Regions from separate parts of the Clostridium sp. CM042 genome, predicted to be linked through region 1. Evidence: a T-box and tRNA genes for the amino acid it is inferred to sense, from the RefSeq annotation. Region 1 holds a T-box; the other holds one or more tRNA genes.
The links. The T-box of region 1 lies ahead of thrS (threonine--tRNA ligase). A T-box ahead of a tRNA ligase gene usually reads a tRNA of that ligase, here a tRNA-Thr.
Positions count from the first base shown of each region.

Region 2: it encodes a tRNA-Thr, which carries the amino acid that the T-box ahead of thrS (threonine--tRNA ligase) is inferred to sense. The anticodon was not compared.

Region 1 is NZ_CM143646.1:2,871,739-2,879,473, forward strand. It holds gene ACWJJ7_RS13790 (glutamine--tRNA ligase/YqeY domain fusion protein) at 1-666, shown strand, start outside; gene thrS (threonine--tRNA ligase) at 720-2,657, opposite strand; T-box leader at 2,791-2,993, opposite strand; gene ACWJJ7_RS13800 (polysaccharide deacetylase family protein) at 3,096-3,992, opposite strand; gene ACWJJ7_RS13805 (hypothetical protein) at 4,040-4,282, opposite strand; gene ACWJJ7_RS13810 (sensor domain-containing protein) at 4,709-6,826, shown strand; gene ACWJJ7_RS13815 (C40 family peptidase) at 7,042-7,735, shown strand, end outside.
Region 2 is NZ_CM143646.1:2,545,897-2,553,631, reverse strand. It holds gene ACWJJ7_RS12140 (peptidoglycan DD-metalloendopeptidase family protein) at 1-202, opposite strand, end outside; gene ACWJJ7_RS12135 (DnaD domain protein) at 414-1,400, shown strand; gene ACWJJ7_RS12130 (ATP-binding protein) at 1,393-2,373, shown strand; tRNA gene ACWJJ7_RS12125 (tRNA-Thr) at 2,713-2,787, opposite strand; tRNA gene ACWJJ7_RS12120 (tRNA-Asp) at 2,793-2,869, opposite strand; tRNA gene ACWJJ7_RS12115 (tRNA-Val) at 2,875-2,950, opposite strand; tRNA gene ACWJJ7_RS12110 (tRNA-Glu) at 2,964-3,038, opposite strand; tRNA gene ACWJJ7_RS12105 (tRNA-Asp) at 3,124-3,200, opposite strand; tRNA gene ACWJJ7_RS12100 (tRNA-Val) at 3,206-3,281, opposite strand; tRNA gene ACWJJ7_RS12095 (tRNA-Glu) at 3,294-3,368, opposite strand; gene ACWJJ7_RS12090 (BaiN/RdsA family NAD(P)/FAD-dependent oxidoreductase) at 3,708-4,937, shown strand; gene ACWJJ7_RS12085 (acyl-[acyl-carrier-protein] thioesterase) at 5,054-5,803, opposite strand; gene ACWJJ7_RS12080 (ECF transporter S component) at 6,079-6,672, shown strand; gene ACWJJ7_RS12075 (DUF1858 domain-containing protein) at 6,713-6,898, opposite strand; gene ACWJJ7_RS12070 (adenylosuccinate synthase) at 7,150-7,735, opposite strand, start outside.

The DNA.
Region 1 (7,735 bases):
GAAGATTTAAGCTCAAAAACGCCTAGAACTATGGCAGTTTTAAGACCATTAAAAGTAGTTATTACAAATTACCCAGAAGCTCAAGTTGAAATGCTTGAAATTGAGAATAATCAAGATAACCCAGAAATGGGAACTCGCCAAGTATCATTCTCAAGAGAAATATATATAGAGCAAGAAGATTTTATGGAAAATCCACCTAAGAAATACTTTAGATTGTTCGTAGGTAATGAAGTAAGACTCAAGGGAGCATACTTTATAAAATGTAATGAAGTGGTTAAAGATTCTGACGGAAATGTATGTGAAATTCGTTGTACTTATGACCCAGAAACTAAGAGTGGTAGTGGATTTACAGGGAGAAAAGTTAAAGGAACAATTCACTTTGTAGATGTAGTAAATGCAGTGCCAGCAGAATTTAGATTATATGAGCCTTTGATTTTAGATGAGAAGCAAGAAGAAGGAAAAACCTTTATAGATCAAATAAACCCAAATTCTATAGAAATTTTACAAGGTTTTATAGAACCAAATATGAAGGATTCAAAACCACAAGATAAATTTCAATTCTTCAGACATGGATACTTCAATGTAGATTCTAGATATACAACTGATGATAAAATAGTGTTTAACAGAATAGTATCTTTAAAAAGTTCATTTAAAATTAATAAATAAAAGTTAATAAAAAAAGCAAGTACAAGATTTTATCCTGTACTTGCTTTTTATTATTATAATAGTTTAGTTTCTATTTCTTCTTTAATTCTTGAAATAAATGAGTCTAAAGAAGTTGCACCTTCATCACCATTTTTGCGGCTTCTAACAGAAACTTCATTTAGTTCTGCCTCTTTTTCACCAACTATTAGTAGGAATGGCGCTCTTTCATTACGAGCTTCACGAATCTTATATCCAATTTTTTCTGCTCTAAAGTCTGCAGAGGATCTAATCCTTGATTCCTTAAGCTTTGCAACTACCTTTTCTGCATAATCATGATATTTTTCAGAAATAGGTAATACCTTAACTTGCAACGGCGCAAGCCAAGTTGGGAAAGCGCCAGCATATTTTTCAATAAGCATTGCAAGTGTTCGCTCATAGCAACCAATAGAAGTTCTATGGATAACATATGGGCGCTTTTTAACTCCATCTTTATCAACATAAGTCATGTCAAATCTATCTGGCAGTGCGAAGTCAATTTGCACTGTAATTATAGTATCTTCTTTACCATGAACATTTTTGAACTGAAGGTCAAGCTTAGGACCGTAGAAAGCAGCTTCGCCAATAGCTGTTTTATAGTTTATTCCTAAGTGATCTAGTATATCTTTCATCTTGGATTCAGTTTCTTCCCAAGCCTCAGGGTTGTCAATATACTTATCTTTATCATTTGGATCCCATTTAGAGAATCTGTAAGTGATATCATCTTCGATTCCAAGTGTTTTCATTAGATAGTTAATTAAATTTATAACATCTTTAAATTCTTCTTCTAATTGTTCAGGGGTAACAACTAAATGACCCTCTGAAATAGTAAACTGACGGACTCTCATAAGACCATGCATTTCACCGGAAGATTCATTTCTAAATAAAGTTGAAGTCTCCCCATATCTAATTGGAAGGTCACGATAACTCTTTTGATCTGCATTATAAATTGTAAATTGGAATGGACATGTCATTGGGCGAAGTGCCATGACTTCCTCATTTTTAGATTCATCACCAAGAACAAACATTCCATCTTTATAATGATCCCAGTGACCAGACACTTTATATAAATCACTCTTAGCCATAAGAGGAGTCTTAGTTAGAACATAACCTCTTTTTTCTTCCTCATCTTCAACAAAACGTTGTAATAATTGGATTACCCTTGCGCCATTAGGCATAAGTAGAGGTAAACCTTGACCTATAACATCTGATGTTGTAAAGAATTTTAGTTCACGTCCAAGCTTGTTATGGTCTCTTTTTTTAGCATCTTCCATCTTCTCTAAATGAGCATCTAAATCCGATTTTTTAGTGAAGGCAGTTCCGTATATACGGCTAAGCATTTTGTTTTTCTCGTCACCTCTCCAGTAAGCGCCTGCAACTTGAGTAAGTTTAAATGCTTTTACATACTTTGTAGACATTAAATGTGGTCCTGCACAAAGATCTGTAAATTCACCATGTTTGTAGAATGATAATTTTGCGTCAACTGGTAGGTCTTCAATTAATTGAACTTTGAAATTTTCATCTCTTTCTTCCATAAAAGCAATAGCTTCATCTCTTGCAAGTTCGAATCTTTCTATTGGAAGATCTTCTTTAACAATTTTTTTCATTTCTACTTCGATTTGCTTAATCTCATCTGCTGAGAAAGAATCTTGTTTATCAAAATCATAGTAGAACCCCCCATCTATAGCAGGTCCGATGGCAAGTTTTGCACTAGGGAACAATCTCTTTACTGCTTGAGCTAAAATATGAGTAGCACTATGTCTAAAGGCTTTTTTACCTTCTTCGCTATCAAAAGTTAATATACTAACATCGCAGTCCTCGGTGATTTTATAACGTAAATCTACGATTTCATCATTCACCATTCCAGCACAAGCAACTCGTGCAAGGCCCTCACTAATATCTTTCGCAATTTCAATTACAGTCATTTCAGATTCATAAGATTTAATTGAACCATCTTTCAATTTAATGTTTATCATATATATTGCTCCTTTCTTTTATCTTATAGGGTTAAGTCATATTTGAAAATAAGACTAGCATAAATACTATGCACAATTCTTTAAACCTATATTTTTTATAAAACAAAAAAACCCGTCCCAATTCTAATTATAGAAAAGGGACGAGATTATAATTTCCCGCGGTTCCACCCAAATTGTTTATAAAATAAACCACTTAATAATTATAACGGAATTACCGGACTTTATTGAAGTCACTCAGAGGCAGTCTTCAGCTATTTTCATTTAAGAATACTTCCAGCTAAGGTATCCTTTCTCTGTAAATGTGCCATGGCTTACTTTTCTCTTCGTAGTATTAAATTATTTTATTTGCATTAATTATAGCACTTGCACTAAAAATGTCAAGGTAGCAAATGATATTATTTAGGCGTTTTCAATAAAATAAATAGCAGGTAAGTTTTTCTATTTTACTACTTTAAATTGTGGTGAATAAGTATTTTCAGAAAGTACATCAAAGATGAAACCTTGGTTTTTGAGACCCTCGATAATTTCAGGTAAGGCTTCAACTGTTGTAGTTTTTGGGTTTAAATCATGCATTAATATAATGGCGTGTTTAGTTCGACTAGATTGCGTTAAAACTGATTCTATAATCTTATGTTTGTGCTGACGAAAAGCGGAAGCATCACTAGAATCAACATTCCAATCAAAGTATTTATAACCTTCCTTATTCATTTCTTTAATTACATAGTTCATTATTTCCATGCCACCATAACCGTGACTAATAGTATTATTAGAACCACCTGGATATCTTAAAATATGACTAGGTTTTTTACCTGTAGTTTCAGTAAGGAACACATCTAATTTTTTTACGTCCTTTTTAAAATTATCTGGTGATGTATAAATACTATTATAATCATGACTGTAAGTGTGATTAGCTAAAGTGTGTCCATCATCAGAAATTTGCTTATACAAAAATCTTGATTCAGGGTGACCATTTACAAAAAAAGTAGCCTTAACATTGTATTTTTTCAGGACTTCTAAGATTTGTGAAGTGTTGCTAGATACCCCATCATCGAAGGTTAAATAAGCTATTTTAGTATTATCTAATTTGTCTTTATATAAGATTTCATCTCTTTTGATAGTGTTTTTGAGAATATTATTTTGTGATTTTAACTTCTTATTGTCCTTATGAATCTGAGTTATCTGATGTGATAATAAACTATGTTGATGTTTACTTGAAACAACGGTTACTTGGCTAACTGCTACTTCCAAAAATGAAACAATACATAAAGTAAAAATAGAAATTTTTACTATTAGGAATTTTAATGAGTGCTTTTTTTCTGTGATTGAAATTCTCATAGTAATACCTTCCTTTTTTTTATATTCATGTACATAAATTATCTATATTAATTTGTAATAGTTTTGAAACTATTAACCTTTTCTGAAATGCTAGAAGCTGTTTCAATCAATTGAGAATTTATCTTTGTTAAAGCCTGATTTTCACCTTTTAGAGAATCAAATTCAATTCTTAAAGATTCGGTTTTGAGTTTATTAGCATTTATTTTATTGTTATTAAAAAAATAAAAAAATATTGAATTTAAAAATAGGGCACTAACAAGCACTATGGAAATAATATTTTTCTTTTTCATTTCTTATTCTCCTTCCTTGTAAAACTTACCAAACGACAATATTATACACTGTAATATGTTATAACTCAACTTTTGCATTAAAAAATAATGGGTTTTTTTTATAAATAAGGTAATGTTTCTTGTAATGCCTATAGATATTGATAAAACAGAAAATATTATTATGGAACTCATATGAAAATCCAGTAGTAATAATTCTGTTTATTTTTATTTAACGACATTTCAGATTCGCAGGAGATGATTTAATAATTGTATATTATATAAATATATGTAATTGTTAATAGACTCATGTTAATAGGATATTTAAATTTAAAAAACCATTAATAAAAACTAGAATTGGACGATATATATAATATTAAGTTATGTTTAAACATAAAATATAAAGTGCGCTCAACTACTTTATAAATACTAATATGGGAGCATGTGTAAATGCGTGAAAATAAAATGAATAAGATTAAAATAAAAAAATTAGTAAGCAAAACTGAAGGCCCTAATATGGAGGCTTTATTTTATGATGATAGTAAACTTAAAGGAATGCCACTTAAAGTAACTATGATATATACTTTAGTTAGTGGGATTTGGATATTGTTTTCAAATAGAATTTTAAATATTCTTATAGAAAGTAAATCTTTAATGTCACGTATACAAACAATTAAAGGATGGTGTTTTGCGCTTATATCATCTCTTATAATATATTATTTAATTAATAAATTTACTAAGGAAAGTAAGAGTTGGTCTCACAAATTAAAAAATAATTATCAGGAAATTCAAGATACCTATGAGCAATTAATGGCTGCAGAAGAGGAGTTAAGATCACAATATGATGAATTAAATGAAAAACAAATAATAATTGAAAAAAGTGAAGAAAGATATAAGTTAGCTATAGATGGTTCCAACGATGCCGTGTGGGAAATTGATCTTACAACTAATGATTTTTTTTCTTCAGATAAATTTAATGATATTACGGGATATGATATAAAGGCTATAACGAATTTAAAGAGTGTAATGAAATTAATTATGGAGGATGATAGAAAAATTGCATTAAATGATTTTATTGATCATATTAATGGAAAAACTTCATATTATAGGAGCAGTCTAAGAATTAAGTTTAATGGCGGAGGAGAAAAATGGGTTTTAATTAGAGGTAAGTGCATGAGAAATAAAGAGGGCATTGCAATTAAAATTTCAGGATCTGTTACGGATATATCTGGTCAAAATGATTCTGAAGAAAAAATCAATAAATTGCAGTACTATGATATATTAACAGACATACCTAACAGGAGATTATTTATTAATACCTTAAAAAGTGAGATTATTAAGGCGAAGGATACGAAAATTAAACACGCTGTATTGTGTATTGATTTAGATAATTTTAAAGAAATTAATGATACTTTAGGCCATGATTATGGAGATGAATTATTAAAACATGTTGCAATATTGTTTAAAAATTCGATTAGAGAAGGAGATTCTGTTTCAAGAGTAGGTGGAGACGAATTTTTTATTTTAATGAGGAATATTGATGATTGCTCAGATATAACCCGACTTTGTGAAAGGCTACTAAATTTACTGAATTGTGAGATAAGTATAGATGATAAGTATGTATATGCTTCAGCAAGTATTGGGATTTCAGTATTTCCACAGGATGGAGATCAAACTTCTATGCTATTAAAAAATGCAGATACCGCAATGTACAATGCTAAATATAATGGTAAAGCAAAATATTGCTTTTTTAATAAGAACATGAGTGAAGTAGTGGTAAGACGTGTTGAAATAGAAAAAGGATTAAGGCATGCTTTAGTAAATAATGAGCTTGAAGTTTATTATCAACCACAGATAGATATTATAAACAGCAAAATAAAGGGATTTGAAGCACTCTTAAGATGGAATAGTCCCAAACTTGGGAGAATATCTCCGGAAGAGTTTATACCTGTTGCAGAGCAAAGTGGACTAATAGTTTCTATGGGGGCTTGGATTATAGAAACAGTGTGCCTTCAAAATAACTTGTGGAAAAGCAAAGGATACTTATATGATACTATTGGAATAAATTTATCTACAATTCAACTTCAGAATGACAAATTCGAAGAAACCCTAAAAAATATTATAAGTGAAACAAATATTGATCCAAAATTTGTGGAGCTTGAAATAACAGAAAGTATTTTCATGAAGAATTTTGATAATAATATTAAATTACTTACTGAGATTAGATCATTAGGTATAAATATTGCCTTAGATGACTTTGGAACAGGATATTCTTCTCTTAGTTATTTAAAACGGTTACCAATAAATACACTGAAAATGGATAAGTCTTTTATCGACAATATTGTTACAGATGAAAGAGAAAAAGCCATTGTAGATGGAATAATACAACTTGCACAAATGATTGGACTAGGCGTAATTGCAGAAGGGGCAGAAACCAAGGAACAAATTAAACTACTGAAAAAGATGGGATGCAATCAAATACAAGGGTATTATTTTAGTAAACCTCTTCCAGCGGGTGAAATTGAAGAAAAATTCTTAAAAACTAATTGGATTCAATCTTATAATTAATAAAATAACATAGTGGGGACTTTGGCGACAACTTTAGGGACGGTTAACAATTATTGATATAATTGTTAACCGTTTTGTGAGGTTTCACGAGAAGTTTATTTTATGTAATATCTCCCAATTGCATAAAAATGGACAATTTTCATAACAAATACATAAATTTGTGGTATATTTCTTATGTAAGATATAAATTCTAAACAAATGAAGGGGATGTATGAATGAAGAATGCATTAAGAAATCTTGCAGTTGTGATTATATTAATTTTTAATTCAAATGTAACTGTATTAGCGGTTGGATCAAATGCAGGGGTACAGCAGAAGGACTCATTATCTAAAATTGAAATGAAAATAGAAGAATTTGATAATGAAATTCAACAAAACATGGCCAAAACAGAAGAGAATAAAGATAAAATATCTAAAACTGAAAAGGCAATTGAAAGTGCCGCAGTGGAGATTAATCAGGTTGAAAAAGATGCTAAAAAAGAACAGAAGGTATTTAATAGTAGGATGAGAAGCATGTACATAAACGGGTTTGATGGGTATATGAGCATAATACTTGATTCAGAGAGTTTCGGTGATTTTGTATCGAGAGTAGAAAATATAAAAACCGTTATAGAATATGATAAAAAAGTAGTGGATGGATTTGAAGATACCAAAAAAGAATTAAATGAAAAACAGCAAAATTTAAACAAGACAAAGAAAGCATTACTGAGTTTGCAAGTAGAAAATAAGCAGAAGTTAAATAAAATAATTGCAACTAAAGAATCACAAAACAAATTACTGGCTGAGCGAAATAGCAATCCACAAATATTAGCAACTAAAAACATAACAAAAACAAATGAAGCACCTAAATATACACCTTCAAGAGGCGCAGCTACTCTATCAAGTAATGCTGTAATAGCCTACGCTTCTA
Region 2 (7,735 bases), 330 kb from region 1:
ATTTGGATTTAATTTCGCTTTGCAATTCCTTATATGTTTTATTAAATTCCTTCTTATTTTTTACAAATGTTATGGTACTGCTCCCTATAGAAACTTTATAACCATAAAACCTATATACATTTAAATACACCATAGTAGCAGTGATCATAAGTGTTATAATTACCACACCTATATTCATTTTATTTCGTTTTAGAGCATTCAATATTCTACCTCCTGTGATACTTACTTAATATGCCCTTTTATGACAAATAATATGCATTGTTGAAATATTTTTTTTATTTGTATCTTTAAGTGTATGGTATACTATATGTTGAATAATAAAATTCCTATAGATTAATACATTATATAAATAACCCGCGATTTTGTATTTTAAAATTATAGTTCTATAATATAAAAAGAAAGGTAGTGACTTTATGAGTACTTTCATGTTTAAGAATGAAAACTATAAATATACTCCTGTGAGTAATATCTTTATAGATAAGTTTATGCCTAGAGCTAGAGGAGAATTTGTTAAAGTTTATCTTCTTGGGCTAAAATATTGTACAACTGGAGAAATAGGCGCTACCTCGCAAGTTATAGCAAATACGCTCGGACTTCTAGAAACAGATGTTGTAAATGCTTGGAACTATTGGAATGATGAGAACCTAATTAAAATGACTCCCATTGATAATATGGGTAACTTTAATATTGAATTCTTGGATTTATTAGATGTTCCAAGTGACAATATCCAAGGCATAAATTTACTTGAAGAATTAACTAATTCTTCAATAAAGGGTATGCTTCAAGATATTGAAAAACTATTAGCCAAACCTCTTTCACCAAAAGAAATGACTATGTACCTAAGCTGGCAAAAAGATTATAATTTTCCTCCAGAACTAATACTTTTATTAATTCAATATTGTGTATCAAAAGGTAAAGTTGACTATAGATACATTGAAACCATTGCAATTGCTTGGCATGATGCTAATATTCAAAATATTGAAGAGGCCCAATCCTATATAAAAAAACATGAGGATAAATGGATAAACATCAGAAAAATATTAAATTACCTAGGAATAAAAGCTCCAGAAATAATGAAACCTCAAGAACAACTATTAGATAAATGGATAAATGTTTATAAATTTTCTCTAGAAATTATATTTAAAGCTTGCGATATTTGTTTTAATAGGCTAAGCCGCGCTGATTTTAAATATATCGACGGAATTCTAAATAGTTGGTTTAAAGACGGCATAAAATCTTTAGAGGATATAGAGAAAAAAGATAAAAAACGTTTAGTTACTAATAAAAAGACTACCGCTGGTGGAAAACCTGCCAAAGGAAGTTTCAATGATTATGAACAAAGAGCCTATGACTTTAATGAACTAGAAAAAAAATTACTAGGATGGGATAATAATGATTAAAGGATATCAAACCAAAATATTAGCTATGTATGATCGAATAAGGCAAGAAGAAGAAGCTGACTTTAGAAAAAGAAAAGTTCACATAGAAAAGGCTCACCCTGAAATTATTGAACTAGATCACAAAATAGGTAAGCTATGTATAGAATTATCTATTAGTGCTTTGAAAAGTATTAACAATAGAGATGAATATTTACATGCTTTGAAGGAAAAAATATTAGATTTAAGAATGAAAAAATCTGAGCTGCTAGTATCTAATGGTTTTGATATGGAATACTTGAATTTGCATTATAGATGCATAAAATGTCGCGATACAGGTTTTATTGGAAATACTAAATGCTCTTGTTTTAAGCAAAAAGTTATAGATGTTTATTATACTAGTTCTGAACTTCGAGGTATGTTAAATACCCATAACTTTGATAATTTCAAATTAGATTACTATCCTTCTAGAAAAAGTGACATTGAATCAGAATCTCCTAAAAAGAACATTGAAAAGATTTTATCTAGATCTATGAACTTTTTAAAGAATTTCAATACCACTGATGAAAATTTATTATTCTATGGAAGTTCTGGTACAGGAAAAACCTTTCTGTCTCATTGCATTACAAAGGAATTACTCGACAAAGGTTCTTTTGTAGTATATAGAACAGCCGAACAATTGATAAAGGCTTTAAAAGAAATTCGATTTAATGGCGACACCTCTTTAGAGGAACTACTAATAAATTGTGATCTACTTATTATAGATGATTTGGGTACTGAGCAAATTTCAGATTTTACTAAAACAGAAATGTTCAATCTACTTAACACCAAATTATTAAAACAAAAAAAAATGCTAGTGTCTACTAATTTAACTCTTGAAAATTTATTAAATACCTATACTGAGAGAATAACTTCTAGATTAATTGGCAATTTTACACTTTGCAAATTCTTTGGAGACGACATAAGAATAAAGAAAAATTTGAATAAATCAAAGTAAATGGATTCATCAGTATGAGCTTTATCCTGCATGACTCAAAATAAGAGCTTGAAACGTGAAAATCCATTAAATAATTCTAATCTTTTGCCAATATAAATTTCTCTAGCGCTCACATTCGGCTTACAGCCGGTTTGCTAGACTTCCTTACAGGAAGTCTCACGAGAATTTTATATTGGCAAAAGAAGAATTACTAAATGGATTTTCAATGTTTCTGATCTTCTTATTTTAAGTCACTCTGGATAAAGTTCATACTATTATGCGTATCTATATTCATGTTTATCCACGTTATTTTCCCGACCCTAAATAAAAAAAAGTCCTAAACTAATGTTTAGGACTTTTTGGAGCTGGCAATAGGAATTGAACCTACAACCTGCTGATTACAAGTCAGCTGCTCTACCGTTGAGCCATGCCAGCAAAAATGGCGACTCAAAAGGGACTCGGACCCTCGACCTCCGCCGTGACAGGGCGGCACTCTAACCAACTGAGCTATTGAGCCATATATGGTGGGAACAACAGGGTTCGAACCTGTGACCCTCTGCTTGTAAGGCAGATGCTCTCCCAGCTGAGCTATGCTCCCATATATGTTTTAATGGTGACTCCTAGGGGAATTGAACCCCTGTTACCACCGTGAAAGGGTGGTGTCTTAACCGCTTGACCAAGGAGCCTTATTATTTTCCAATGACTCTTGCCATAAGAATCATACTTGCAAATTAACTATTTTTTTACTAAACCATACCAGTTTAGTAAAAATGGCGACTCAAAAGGGACTCGGACCCTCGACCTCCGCCGTGACAGGGCGGCACTCTAACCAACTGAGCTATTGAGCCATATATGGTGGGAACAACAGGGTTCGAACCTGTGACCCTCTGCTTGTAAGGCAGATGCTCTCCCAGCTGAGCTATGCTCCCATATATGTTTTATGGTGACTCCTAGGGGAATTGAACCCCTGTTACCACCGTGAAAGGGTGGTGTCTTAACCGCTTGACCAAGGAGCCATACTAATTTGTCACTTTATTTATTATGGGCTTTCGTCTCGCAACCCGACATAAACTATAATACCTAATTTTTCTTAAAGTGTCAACATGTTTTCTTGTTTTTTTTTTGTTTTTTTTTCACAAAATGATCGAATCCAGTTAAATCAAGGGTTCATCTTATAGATAAATATTTATATTTTTTTTAAAATAATTACCTTTTCACTAAACAACCTACCCAAATTCTATGGTTTCTTATAAAACAAAATAAAAATTCATTTTCATCCTACTCATTTTAGGGTAAGATTATAGGCAACCACTTTATATTATAAAAATATTTTTTTCTCGAAAGGAGAGATTTTCTTGAAACATTCTCTTATAGTAATTGGCGGAGGTGCCTCTGGTTTAACCTCTGCTTTAATAGCAAAAGATTTTGGAATAGATGTAGCAATAATTGAAGGAACCGACAGAGTAGGTAAAAAAATACTAACCACCGGTAACGGCAGGTGTAATATCAGTAATGCACATATAAATAATAATAGATATCACAGTGAAAATCCATATTTCGCAGGTTATACACTAGATTCTTTTACCATAAAGGATACTATAGATTTTTTCGAATCTTTAGGAATACCTTTAGTAACAACAGATGGGGGTAAAATGTTTCCTATGTCATTGCAAGCCTCATCAGTACTTGATATACTACGCTTTGCTATAGAAGAAAAAAAAATTCCACTGTATACAAACACCAAATCTAAGGAGATTATTAAAACAAAGAATGGTTTTAAAATTTACAGCACAGATAATTCTACATATGAATGTGAAAAGTTGATTATTGCCACCGGTGGTAAATCGGCCCCTAAAACAGGTTCTGACGGCTCCGGCTATTCATTGGCTACACAATTAGGCCACAGTATAATCTCTCCCGTACCAGCCCTTGTACAGCTTAAATTAAACTATAATAAACTAAAGGCTCTATCTGGAGTAAAATTTGATGGTTTTGCGAACATATTTATAAATGATAAATATGTTCAAAAGGAATTCGGAGAAATACTTTTCACAGATTACGGCATCTCTGGACCTCCTATTCTTCAACTTAGTAGAACTGCATCTTATGGTTTGTCTAAAAATAGCAATGTTTCTTTAAGTATTGATATGCTACCAACTATTGGCTGCGAAGATCTAAAAACATTTTTAAACAATCATTGGTCAGTATTTCCGAGTCGCTGCGTTCATGATTCATTCATCGGAATAATTAACAAAAAGATCATTCCAATAATTTTAAAAGAAGCAAAAATAGATGACATTCATAAGCCTTGTTGCGATTTGACCTTAAACGAAAAAAATGCTATATATACTTTGTTAAAACAATGGCAATTTGAGGTTTCAGGTACTAATTCTTTTGCAAATGCTCAGATAACTGCAGGAGGCATTAATACAAAAGAAATTAATCCCGAAACTCTAGAATCTAATATTACTAAGAACTTATTCTTTGCAGGAGAAATATTAGATGTAGATGGCGATTGTGGTGGTTTTAACCTTCAATGGGCATGGAGTTCTGGTGCTATTGCAGGAAAAAATGCCTCCAAATAAAAAATAAGAGTGCGATACCTATGAAGTTTCTCCTGCGTGAATTGAAATAAGATTTTGAAACGTAAAAGTTGATTAAAAAATTCACTTCCAGAGAAATTTCATACTATATCGCACATCTATATCCAAGTACTTTCTAAGAGCGTCAGCTCAGTTCCCTCTTCATTTATAATTTTATGTCTACATATTATTTTATCTTCTTCTCTTATAATTTCTGTGCTCGCCTTTATGGTTTCTCCATATGTTGTTTCCTTTTTGTAAGTTACCTTAATATTCCTTAGTTCATAGTTTATTACTATATCCTTAGGAATTGTTTCTAAAGCCCATGCAGCATATTTAACATTATTTACGTGCATATTCGTATCAATATCACTATACCTCACATCAAAACTTTTCTCACTGTCCACTTTAGTTATTGTTGGTATATCTTCGATATCTATAATTGCATTATTGCTATCATCTACACCATAAGCCTCATACATATCTTTCGTAATCCTTATTGGCCTTCTTCTGTCTGTATTTATTAAAATCCACACAGAACTCGCATAGCCTATTTTATTCCCTTTCACATCAAAGATTTCATATTTCCTGTATGCATAAAATTTATTGAAAGAATATGCAAAAGTTTTAATCTTTATAGTTTCGTTTAATAAAGGATATGACTCCATTGTTATATCCCATTTATATAACACCCAAGCTGATTTATTCTCTTTAAGATGTTCTATGCCGACTCCGAGCACTTCACTTTGATACATTGCCATGTCACCAAGATAATCTATAATGCTTGTCATCAAAGCTCTTTTATGAATATCCACTTCATAATAATGAATATTATAATCTCTATCTGTAACCGCTGGGATTTTTCCCATAATACCCCTCCTATATTTCTCATGAGTACATAATAACTATTAATTTATGCCTCTTAATTTTCTTCATATTTAAAATAATACCAAACTAAACCAATATAGTAAACATTAACCGTATAGTGTTAACATAAAGTTTGTTAAATTTTTATTTAGCTATGTAATTGTTCTCAAAATAGTGTTAAAATATTGTAGTCAGTATTCATTATGAAACTGAACTATAAATAAGGATTATGAATAGAACGACTTATATCCTTATGGAATAAGAGCGGAGGGAACACATGATTAATAATAATTCTATTAAACTCAGAAGAATAAAAACAAGTGAACTTACAACTATTGGTATGCTATCAGCTATTTGCGTCGTACTTGGATTAACTGGATATGGTTTTATTCCACTTCCTGGTGCCAAAGCTACTATCATGCACATTCCCGTTATTATAGGATCAATAATAGGTGGCCCTATGGTAGGAATGACTATTGGTTTCATATTTGGGCTGTTTAGTATTATGCAAAACATAACAACTCCCAATATACTCTCTTTTGCTTTTATAAATCCTTTAGTATCTGTATTACCAAGAGTTCTTATTGGTCTTACTTCTTACTATGTTTATAACCTAATCCACGTTAAAAACGATAGCCTAAGGATTGGACTTGCTACCGTTGTTGGTTCTCTAACTAACACTTTTGGGGTTCTTACTATGATATATATTTTATATGCGGCTAGATTTGCTGCTTCTAAGTGCATAGATCCATCTATTGCTGCAAAGACGATTTATGGTATAGGTATAATAAACGGTGTTCCAGAGGCCATCATAGCTACTGTAATTACCATACCTGTTATCCTCGCCATTAAGAAAATAAAGAAAAGATAAAAAACAAGACACTTAGCATTTGCTAAGTGTCTTAATTTTTTTATGCGTTTAATGCAGTCATTAATTCTTCTAAATTAAGACCATGAACCATTGCTGCTTCTTCTAGTGTTTCAGCTTGTGCTGAAGGACATCCTACACAACCCATTCCAAAGCTCATTAATACTTCAACTGATTCTGGCTTTTGTCTTACAACTTCGCCTATTGTCATGTCTTTAGTTATTTTCATATTATCTACCTCACTTTATGTTAATTTAAAATAATTATACCAGAATTGAAATGTCAAATAAATAAAAATATTATTTAACTTTAATTCTCATTATATTTTATATACTTGAATTTTACTAGTACGCACTTTTTTAATCTCTAGTATGCACTTGTATACCTTAATATATATTTCCCACAATAATTATAATTTCCTATAATATTAAAAAACATACATATTAAAAAAATAACCTTTGTATAATATATGTCTATATGCTATATTTCAGTTAGCACCATTGTTTGATCTCTTTTAGGTCCAACTGAAACTATGGAAACTTTAACTCCTGTAAACTCTTCAATTTTCTTTAAGTATATTTTTGCATTTTCAGGAAGTTCTTCATAGCTTCTTGCATCAGCTATATTTTCATCCCAACCATCGAACTCTTCATATACTGGCACGCATTTAGCTAAATCCTCGAGGCTTGCTGGGAAATAATCTATAACACTACCTTCAAATTTATATCCTACACAAATTTTTATTTTTTCAAGTCCTGCTAATGTATCTATTTTAGTTACAGCAAAGCTAGTAAGTCCTGAAACTCTTGCTGCAGTTTTTAATATAACAAGGTCAAGCCATCCACATCTTCTTGCCCTACCTGTTGTTACGCCAAATTCAAAACCTTTTTCGCGAATCCATTCTCCTACCTCATCATTAAGTTCTGTTGGGAATGGTCCTTTTCCTACTCTTGTAGTATAAGCTTTCGCTACCCCTACAGCATTTGTTATCATAGTAGGTCCTATTCCTGCTCCAACACAAACTCCGCCCGCAATAGTGTTTGATGAAGTTACAAAAGGATATGAA